4 regions of the Mesorhizobium sp. 2RAF21 genome follow, and region 2 is predicted to be linked to each of the others. Evidence: predicted binding sites of a transcription regulator. Region 2 holds the regulator's gene; each other region holds the start of a gene.
The links. The regulator LexA, encoded in region 2, represses DNA repair genes until DNA is damaged. The targets are predictions, from matches to a motif close to TGTTCNNNNTGTGTTCNG.
Positions count from the first base shown of each region.

Region 1: AB4136_RS11165 (YifB family Mg chelatase-like AAA ATPase) is a predicted target of LexA. The motif match lies at 1,138-1,155, and genes of this name have one in related genera.
Region 3: AB4136_RS02490 (DNA recombination protein RmuC) is a predicted target of LexA. The motif match lies at 1,117-1,134, and genes of this name have one in related genera.
Region 4: AB4136_RS31070 (damage-inducible protein) is a predicted target of LexA. The motif match lies at 971-988, and genes of this name have one in related genera.

Region 1 is NZ_JBFRGM010000006.1:29,175-31,373, forward strand. Features, by position in the region: gene AB4136_RS11165 (YifB family Mg chelatase-like AAA ATPase) at 1-1,052, opposite strand, end outside; gene AB4136_RS11170 (GFA family protein) at 1,225-1,635, opposite strand; gene gshB (glutathione synthase) at 1,632-2,199, opposite strand, start outside.
Region 2 is NZ_JBFRGM010000021.1:23,029-25,227, reverse strand. Features, by position in the region: gene AB4136_RS26910 (ComEC/Rec2 family competence protein) at 1-785, shown strand, start outside; gene lexA (transcriptional repressor LexA) at 913-1,635, opposite strand; gene AB4136_RS26900 (LysR family transcriptional regulator) at 1,970-2,199, opposite strand, start outside.
Region 3 is NZ_JBFRGM010000001.1:495,014-497,212, forward strand. Features, by position in the region: gene AB4136_RS02490 (DNA recombination protein RmuC) at 1-1,084, opposite strand, end outside; gene def (peptide deformylase) at 1,187-1,717, shown strand; gene fmt (methionyl-tRNA formyltransferase) at 1,726-2,199, shown strand, end outside.
Region 4 is NZ_JBFRGM010000031.1:12,486-14,684, forward strand. Features, by position in the region: gene AB4136_RS31065 (Y-family DNA polymerase) at 1-263, opposite strand, end outside; gene AB4136_RS31070 (damage-inducible protein) at 178-939, opposite strand; gene AB4136_RS31075 (hypothetical protein) at 1,081-1,698, shown strand; gene AB4136_RS31080 (hypothetical protein) at 1,780-2,151, shown strand; gene AB4136_RS31085 (ATP-dependent helicase) at 2,173-2,199, opposite strand, start outside.

The DNA of each region.
Region 1 (2,199 bases), on a different contig from region 2:
ATGCCGCATCGGCACGGATTCATCGCGGCAACCAACTGGATGCGCGCCGGATAGGTAACCCGATGGTTGGCGCGCGCGATCATGCAGTCTCCGCTTTCCAGCGGCTGGCGCAGCGCATCCAGCGTCTGCGGCGAGAATTCGGGAAACTCATCGAGGAACAGCACACCGTGATGGGCAAGCGAGACCTCGCCCGGACGGGCCCGCAGCCCGCCGCCGACCATGGCAGCCATGGAGGCGGAATGATGCGGCGCCCGGAACGGCCGCCTGTCGGTCAATTTGCCTTCGGCCAGCTCGCCGGCGACCGAGGCGATCATCGACACTTCCAGAAGTTCCTTCGGCGCCAGCGGCGGCAGGATGGACGGCAGGCGCTGGGCCAGCATGGATTTGCCGGATCCGGGCGGTCCAACCATCAAGAGATTGTGCCCGCCGGCGGCGGCAACCTCCAGCGCCCGCTTGGCGCTTTCCTGCCCCTTGATGTCGGCGAGATCGGGCAGGTCGCGGGCGCCGTGGTGCACGCCGGGTTCCGGCCGCGACAGAACCTGCGTGCCGCGGAAATGATTGGCCATGGCGATCAGGCTGCGCGGCGCCAAAATGTCGATATCGGGCCCGGCCCACGCCGCCTCCGGGCCGCAGGCATGGGGGCAGATCAGCCCGCGCCCTTCGGCATTGGCGCCGATCGCCGCCGGCAGCGCGCCGGCCACCGCCGCGATCGTGCCGTCCAGCGAAAGCTCGCCCAGTACGACATAGGCCGCCAGCATATCGCCGGGGATGGCGCCAAGCGCCGCCATCAGGCCAAGCGCGATCGGCAAATCGTAATGGCTGCCTTCCTTGGGCAGGTCCGCCGGTGCGAGATTGACCGTCACCTTGCGCGCCGGCATCGACAGTCCGGAGGCGTGAAGGGCCGCCTGCACCCGCTCGCGGCTTTCGGCGACCGCCTTGTCCGGCAGGCCGACGATCTGCATGCCGACCTTGCCGGGCGCGACCATCACCTGCACATCGACAGGCACGGCCTCGATGCCCTGGAATGCAACCGTACGGACCCGCGAAACCATGCTGCCCCCGAAGCAGTGGCCGCCCATGTCCGGGCGATCAAGTCTGGCTAACGGCCGAAGACAAGCATGGATTATCGATCAAAGCAAGAACAATAAGGGAACATCGTCGCGCCCAGGCTGTAGGCCGGGTTGTATGCGGTTGAATCGGGCGGAACATCGCCAACTCCACCGCTTAGAGGTGCCGGGTCTCCGCGGGCGTCGAACCCCAGTCGTCGTTGCGGCCGTCGCGATAGGTCACGGGGGCAGCCATCAGTTCGTCGATGTCGACGCCATCCAGGCAGGCGACATTGATATTGAAATAGGTGGCGCCGGTCATGTTGGGTGTGTCCACCCGCTCGAAGCCCCGCACGCCGCAATGTTTGCAGAAGAAGTGGTGCGCGACGTCGTTCTTGCCCTGGTAGTCGGTCAGCTCGCTTTCGCCGGCGACAAGGCGGAATGTTTCCGCGCGCGCCTCCACGGACCACAGCCGCATCTTGGTGCAGATCGTGCAGTTGCATTTCCCCGTACCGGCAGCGATGTCGACATCCGCCTCGAAGCGGACGGCGCCGCAATGGCAACTGCCGGTATAGGTCTTCAGGGTCACCGCTTCGCCTCCACCGCGTCCCAGAACAGGGCGGCGATGTCGGCGCCGCCAAAACGCTTCACCTCGCGGATGCCGGTCGGCGAGGTGACGTTGATCTCAGTCATGTAGTCGCCGATCACGTCGATGCCGACAAGGATAAAACCGCGTTCCCTCAGCGCCGGGCCGATGCGGGCGCAGATCTCGCGTTCGCGTGCCGTCAGTTCGGTCTTCTCGGCGCGGCCTCCGACATGCATGTTGGAGCGCGATTCCGTGTCCGACGGCACCCGGTTGATGGCGCCGACAGGCTCGCCATCGATCAGGATGATACGCTTGTCGCCCTTGCGCACGTCCTTCAGGTAGCGCTGGACGATATAGGGTTCGCGGAACAGCTGGCCGAACATTTCCAACAGCGAGCCGAGATTGCGGTCGGCCTCGTGCAGGTGGAAGATGCCGGCGCCGCCATTGCCGTAGAGCGGCTTGACGATGATGTCGCCGAACTCCTTGCGGAAGGCGGCAACCTCCTGCGGATCCTTGGTGATCAGCGTTTCCGGCATCAGGTCGGCGAATTCGGTGACGAAGATCTTC
Region 2 (2,199 bases):
CCACGACATGGCTGCGGCTGCTCGCCGTGCCGCTGGCCTTCGCCGGCATCGTGGCGATGGACGATGTCGAGACGCCCGACGTGCTGGTGGCCGAGGATGCGCGCCTCGTCGCCATGCCCATCGGCGGCGGCGAACTGGCGGTCAGCCGGCCGCGCCCCAATGCGTTCACGCTCGACAATTGGCGCCGCGCGCTCGATGCCGAGACTGTCGTCCTTCCCGAGACGGCGGCATCGGCCGGCGTCGCCTTGGCGGACGCGCAGGACCTGCCGCCCGGCACGCCGTTTCTGTGTGCGCAGGATCTCTGCTTTGCCCGCCATCCCGATGGCCCGGTCGTGGCGACGGCGCCCAATGCGCGCGCCGCGAAGCCCGCCTGTGCGGTCGCCGCCGTGATCGTCATCGACGACGCCACGGCGCGCGATCTTTGCGAGGACGCCGCCGTCGTCGTCATCACCCGACAGGATCTGGCCCGCGCCGGCAGCGCGGCGGTCTATTTCGACCCGCAAAATGCCGCTGCTGCCGCAACGGCGCGCTTCGCCCTCGAAGACAGCTCCCGGCCCTGGCACGCGCAGCGCCGGTTTTCACGCGAGGCGAGGGGCCTGCCGCCCCGGCAGCAGGAGCGCGTGAAGTCCAATGCCAAGGCAGGCAAATTCGATGCCTCGGCAAACAGATTCGATGCCGACACAAACAGGCGCGATGCGCGTGCGAACAAACGCGATGCCACGCCGAACGGTCCTGATGTCACGACAGAACAACGAGATCACGCGCCTCAAACGCCAGAAAATTAGCCGGCTATCAATTCGGCAAGACCGCGTCCACTAAACCGGCTCCGCGACATTTCAGCGGAGGAAAGAGACCTGCTACGAGCGCTTGGAGCCGGCTCCGAGCGCGTCGAGCCGACCGGTTCCGGCCTCATTAATAGCGGCGGATCAGGCCGACCAGCTTGCCTTGCACCTTGACCCGGTCCGGCCCGAAAATGCGGGTTTCATAGGCCGGATTGGCGGCCTCCAGCGCAATCGACGCGCCCTTGCGGCGGAAGCGCTTCAGCGTCGCTTCCTCCTCGTCGACCAGTGCCACGACGATCTCGCCGGGATTGGCGGTGTTGGCATTGCGGATGATGACCGTGTCGCCGTCGAAAATGCCGGCCTCGATCATCGAATCGCCTTTGACCTCAAGGGCATAGTGGTCACCGCCCGAAATCATGTCAGGCGGCACCGAGATGGAATGCGTGCGGTGCTGGATGGCGTCGATCGGCACACCGGCGGCGATGCGGCCCATGACGGGAATGGAAACGGCGGAGCCGGCATCGTCGTCATTGCTGGCCGACTGCGGGCGCTGCGGCTCCTTGGCCGCCGGGCGGCCGAGGCTGCCTTGGATGACGGCCGGCGAAAACCTCCTGGCCGCGTTGAGGCCGGGCGCGATGGAATCGGGCAGACGCAAAACTTCGAGCGCCCGGGCCCGGTTCGGCAGCCGGCGGATGAAGCCGCGCTCTTCCAGAGCGGTGATCAGGCGGTGGATGCCGGACTTCGATGCAAGATCGAGCGCCTCCTTCATCTCGTCGAAAGAGGGTGGGATGCCGCTTTCTTTCAGTCGTTCGTGGATGAAGAGCAGAAGCTCGTGTTGCTTGCGTGTCAGCATTGTCACCCCCAGGGGACTGGAACCGGAATCAGTAAAACAAACCCGGAACAAACACTATCTGTTCCATTTGTGTTCCGCAACCATTTAAAGTTTAATGAATCTGTTGACGCTTTGTTCAGCCTGATGCCGCCGGAACTCGATCTCGACTTTTTCGTCGCGCCGGGGCGAGTGGCTTTGCAAATGGCAGAATCGAGGCGCCACTGCATGGTTGAGCAGAACAGGCGCGCGGTGTGAAGAGCCCGGGCCTGCAACAAAGGCACGGCCCGGCCGGATTGTGCCAAGCCGGCCGACAAAGACGTTGCTGCTACGCGTCCCGCGCCTTCCAGCCTGGTGATTACTCGGCAAAAAGATTCGCAGCCATGTAGTCGACAAAAACCCGAACCTTGGGCGAGAGGTATCGGTTGGTCGGCCAAAGGATCCGAAACGTCCCGGCCTCGCTAAGGTAGTCTTCCAGTAGCGGCACCAGCTTTCTCTCGGCCAGGCCTGAGGATACGGCAAACGGCGGAAGGCATGTGATGCCGAAAGATCGTTCGGCGAGATAGATCAATGGTTCCAACGTGCTGG
Region 3 (2,199 bases), on a different contig from region 2:
CGAGTATATCGTCGATGTCTTTTGAGGCCTGGCCGAAATGGGTTTGCAGCTTGCGCACCCGCTCGTCGAGCCGCACGACATCTTCCATCAGGCGGATGACCTCGCCCTGGATCAGATGCGCCTGTTCGCGCATCCGCGCATCCTTGAGGATCGCCTGGATGACCTGGATCGACAGCATCAGGAGCGATGGCGAGACGATGACGACACGGGCCCGATGGGCACGCTGCACCAGCGCCTCGAAATGCTCGTGGATTTCGGCGAACACCGATTCCGACGGCACGAACATGAAGGCGGTGTCCTGCGTCTCGCCCTGGATCAGGTATTTTTCGGCGATATCGCGGATATGGACCTCGATATCGCGCCGGAACGATTGCGCCGAGACCTTCTGCAGCTCGGGGCTCTCCGCCGCGCGGATGGCGTTCCAGGCTTCAAGCGGAAACTTGGCATCGATGGCGAGCGACGGCGCGCCGTTCGGCATCTTCACCACGCAATCCGGCCGGCTGCCGTTCGACAGCGTCGCCTGGAATTCATAGGAGCCGTGCGGCAGTCCGTCGGCGACGATCGCTTCCATGCGCGACTGGCCGAAGGCGCCGCGCGTTTGCTTGTTGGAGAGGATCGCCTGCAGCTGCACCACTTGCCCGGCAAGCGACTGGATGTTGCCTTGCGCGGTATCGATCACCGCAAGCCGCTCCTGCAATTTGGCCAGGCTTTCATGGGTCGATTTCGTCTGCTCGGTCATGGTCTGGCCGATGCGCCCGGTCATGGTGTCCAACCTCTGGCCGAGCGATTGCGTCAATTCGGCCTGGCGGGCGCCGAACACGTCGGCCAGCGCGCCCATGCGCCCTTGCATCTCGGCCTGCGATTGCAGGATGCCGGCCATGCGCGCTTCGGCATCGCGGGCATGATCTGCGGCTTCCGCCGCGGCGACGCTGCGCGCCTTGGCCGCGCGCCACAGCGCCACGATCAAGGCAACGAACAGGACAAAGACAAGCAGCACGACGAAGCCCAGCGCCTGGCCGAGCGAAATCGTGGTCGCGCCAAGCCGGGCGACGGGTTCGGAGAGGATGGAGCCGAGGTCGTTCATTGCGCCAGCATAGCCGATTCTCGAGGCTCGCAAAGATCAAAACGTGAACATGGCGACAGCAGCGCAGTTGACGCTTTCTTTGCAAGGTTTTAGGTGAGCGGTATGTCGATCAAGCCGCTCATCATTCTTCCCGATCCCGTCCTGCGTCAGGTTTCCAAGTCCGTCGAGCGCATCGACGAGCCGTTGCTCAAGCTGGCCGATGACATGCTGGAGACCATGTACGATGCACCGGGCATCGGCCTGGCCGCTATCCAGGTCGGCGAGCCGCTGCGCATGCTGGTGATCGATCTCGCCAAGGAAGGCGAACCGCCGGCACCGCATGTCTTCATCAACCCCGACGTCCTGGAAAGCGGCACTGAGCGCTCGGTCTACGAGGAAGGCTGCCTGTCGATCCCCGACTACTACGCCGAGGTCGAACGGCCGGCCACAGTCCGCGTCCGTTATCTCGACCGGGATGGGCGGCTCCAGGAAATCCAGGCCGAAGGGCTGATGGCAACCTGCCTGCAGCATGAAATCGACCATCTGAACGGCGTTCTGTTCATCGACCATATTTCGAAGCTGAAGCGCGATATGGTGGTCAAGAAGTTCAAGAAGCTCGCCCGCGACAAGGCGCCCAGCCGGCTGGCTGGCTGATCGGGTTCATGACGCTCCGCATCGTCTTCATGGGGACACCGGATTTTTCGGTCGCGACGCTGCGCGCGCTGGCCGAGGCCGGGCACGGCATTGCCGCGGTCTATACGCAGCCGCCGCGCGCCGCCGGCCGGCGTGGACTGGAATTGACGCCATCGCCGGTGCAGCGCGAGGCCGAGCGCCTCGGCATTGCCGTGAGTACGCCTGTTTCGCTGAAGAACGAGGCGGAACAGCAGGCATTCCATGCGTTGAACGCCGATGTCGCGGTGGTTGTCGCCTATGGATTGCTGCTGCCCAAGGCGATCCTCGATGCGCCGCGCCTGGGCTGTCTCAATGGTCACGCCTCGCTTTTGCCACGTTGGCGTGGTGCAGCACCGATCCAGCGCGCCATCATGGCCGGCGATGCCGAGACCGGCATGATGGTCATGAAAATGGAAGCTGGGCTGGACACCGGCCCAGTCGGATTGGTTGACAAACTGGTCATC
Region 4 (2,199 bases), on a different contig from region 2:
AGCTCCAGCGCCTCCGCGTCGGCGGCGGGATCAGCGTCCTGCACGATCAGGCCGGGCACCAGCACCTGCGCCTTGGCGGCAGGCATGCCTAGCCGCAGCCCGGCGGCCTGGGCGGCGGCGTCCGCCGCCGTCACCACCCGCCTGTTTCCTTCCCGGCCTATCATCACCAGCGGCGCCTCAGCCGGAGGCGCCGCGTCGCCAGCCTTGTGCCGCAGCCGGTCGGTCGGCCACGCCGGCAGGTAGAGAGAGACAACCCTGCTCATCACACGCTTCCACTTCGAAATCAGCACTCTCGCCGCCCTTGACGTGGGCCAGTTCGACCAGCCAGCGATGGCGGCCGACGCCCGGCACCGGGAGCGTCTCGGACGGAATGACGGAGACGCGCCAGCGCGTCCGCGCGGCGGTCTGCACGCCGAAATCGTAGGCATCGGTGTGGCGTCGCCAGCGGCGCAGCGCGATGCCGATCGATCCTGTTCCCTCGGCTGCAAGCTGAAGCCGACGCGATGCCGTCATTTGCAGTCTGGCGATCTCGCCGACGACAGCGCCGAGACCGCCATGACGAAGCCCCTCCTCCATGCAAGCCAGAACGGTCTTGTCGTCTCCGGCCTCGACGTAGACGACGCGGTCAGCGGCAAGGCCGGCTTGGGCCAGTGCCGGCGCGAACAGATCGGGCTTGGCGATGCACCAGAGGGTCTTGCCGGTCGTTCGCCCTGCTATTCCGGCGGCGAAGAGAGCCGCCGCCGCGCCGTCGATCGCGCCATTGCCGCCGCCGGCGACCTCATGCAGCGCGCCGCGCGCCAGTCCGCCACCGGGGAGTCGCGCGTCGAGCTCGGGAATCCCAAACGGCAGCACCGATTTCGCGCGCCGGGATCGGCCTTCGAGGCGGGCGATCCGCTCTTGAAGTTCGATAACCTTTGAATGGGACGCCGAGGCACGCATCTATCCCTTGAAAGCTGTTCTGTCCGTGTTATGTTCTATGTTTGTTCTCATCCTGACAAAGAGTCAACGGGACTCATTGGATCGGGATGGATGCCGCAGCGGAACCGTGATGCTGCCGCGGCACAATCGTGGAGCAGGCGAATGACGATCACCATTCACGTCCAGGGCGCCAGGCCGGAAGAGATCATCCGCGGCCTGCTGGCCGCGCAGCTGGTATTCGACAAGGCGGGCGTCACCCCGGACGAGGCGGCGACGGCGCGCTTCGTTGTCGAGGGCTGGGACATCGAGGGGTTTCCCGAGCCGGCACCCGACGCGGAATTGGCAATCTGCCATGTCTGGGACGAAGCCGACCAGGCGGCGGTGACAGCGTGCTGCGCGAACTGGCCGAAGGAGACAATCCCGGGCTCCGCCGATCTCAAGCTTGTCACCGAACCTGCGCGCTTCAGGCTGACGCCGGGCGAGAATGACCAGGACTGGGAGTTCGAGACGGCCGAGGCCGGCATTCTCGAGGAGATGTGCCAGGAAGGGTATTTCAACGACGGGCGGCCCGAGGACAAGGTGGCCTATCTTCTGGACGACTGGGATTTCGGGCAGCTGAGCGACGAACAGCGCCGGCTCTACGAGGAACGCATTCGACCCCTGATGCGCATCTGGACCTTCGAACGGCATCGTTTCGAGGAGGAATATGCCCGGCGCCGGGCCGAATGGACGGGCGGTCTTTCGGCCGACGATCGGCAAACAGACCTGTTTGCAGCGTGAGCAAAAAAGCCAGAACCGTCTGGTCTTGCAATTTTGCGTTCGATTCCAATCTCAATGAGAGACAAGAAAAAGAGAACAGGCATGGCGGCTTTTCAGGTCAGGATCGCGTATCTCACGCCGCTGAAGCGATCGCGGCATTATTTCCATCAGCTTGTAATAGCCGGCGACCGGCAAGGCGCGCTCGCACAAGGACGCGCGCTGCTGAAGAAAAGGTCACCGGAGGCGCGCATCGTTCATGCGGCCGCCAATCTGCGTCCCGACAGCAAGGATGCAGAAGCTGCGATCCAGGCCGGCTGGCGATACCGCGACGGCTGGTGGTCCCGGCCGATCCGCGCTGGCGATGACCTGGCGGCGATCGCCCTTCATGGCTACGTCGACAGCAAGGCGATCAACGCACGCAGCACCGCCGGCTGCGTCGATATCGACCGGCACGTCCTACGAATGGCTGCATGACCGGGCAATGTCGGGAGAGCGCTATCGCCACATCCCGCGCATCTTCGT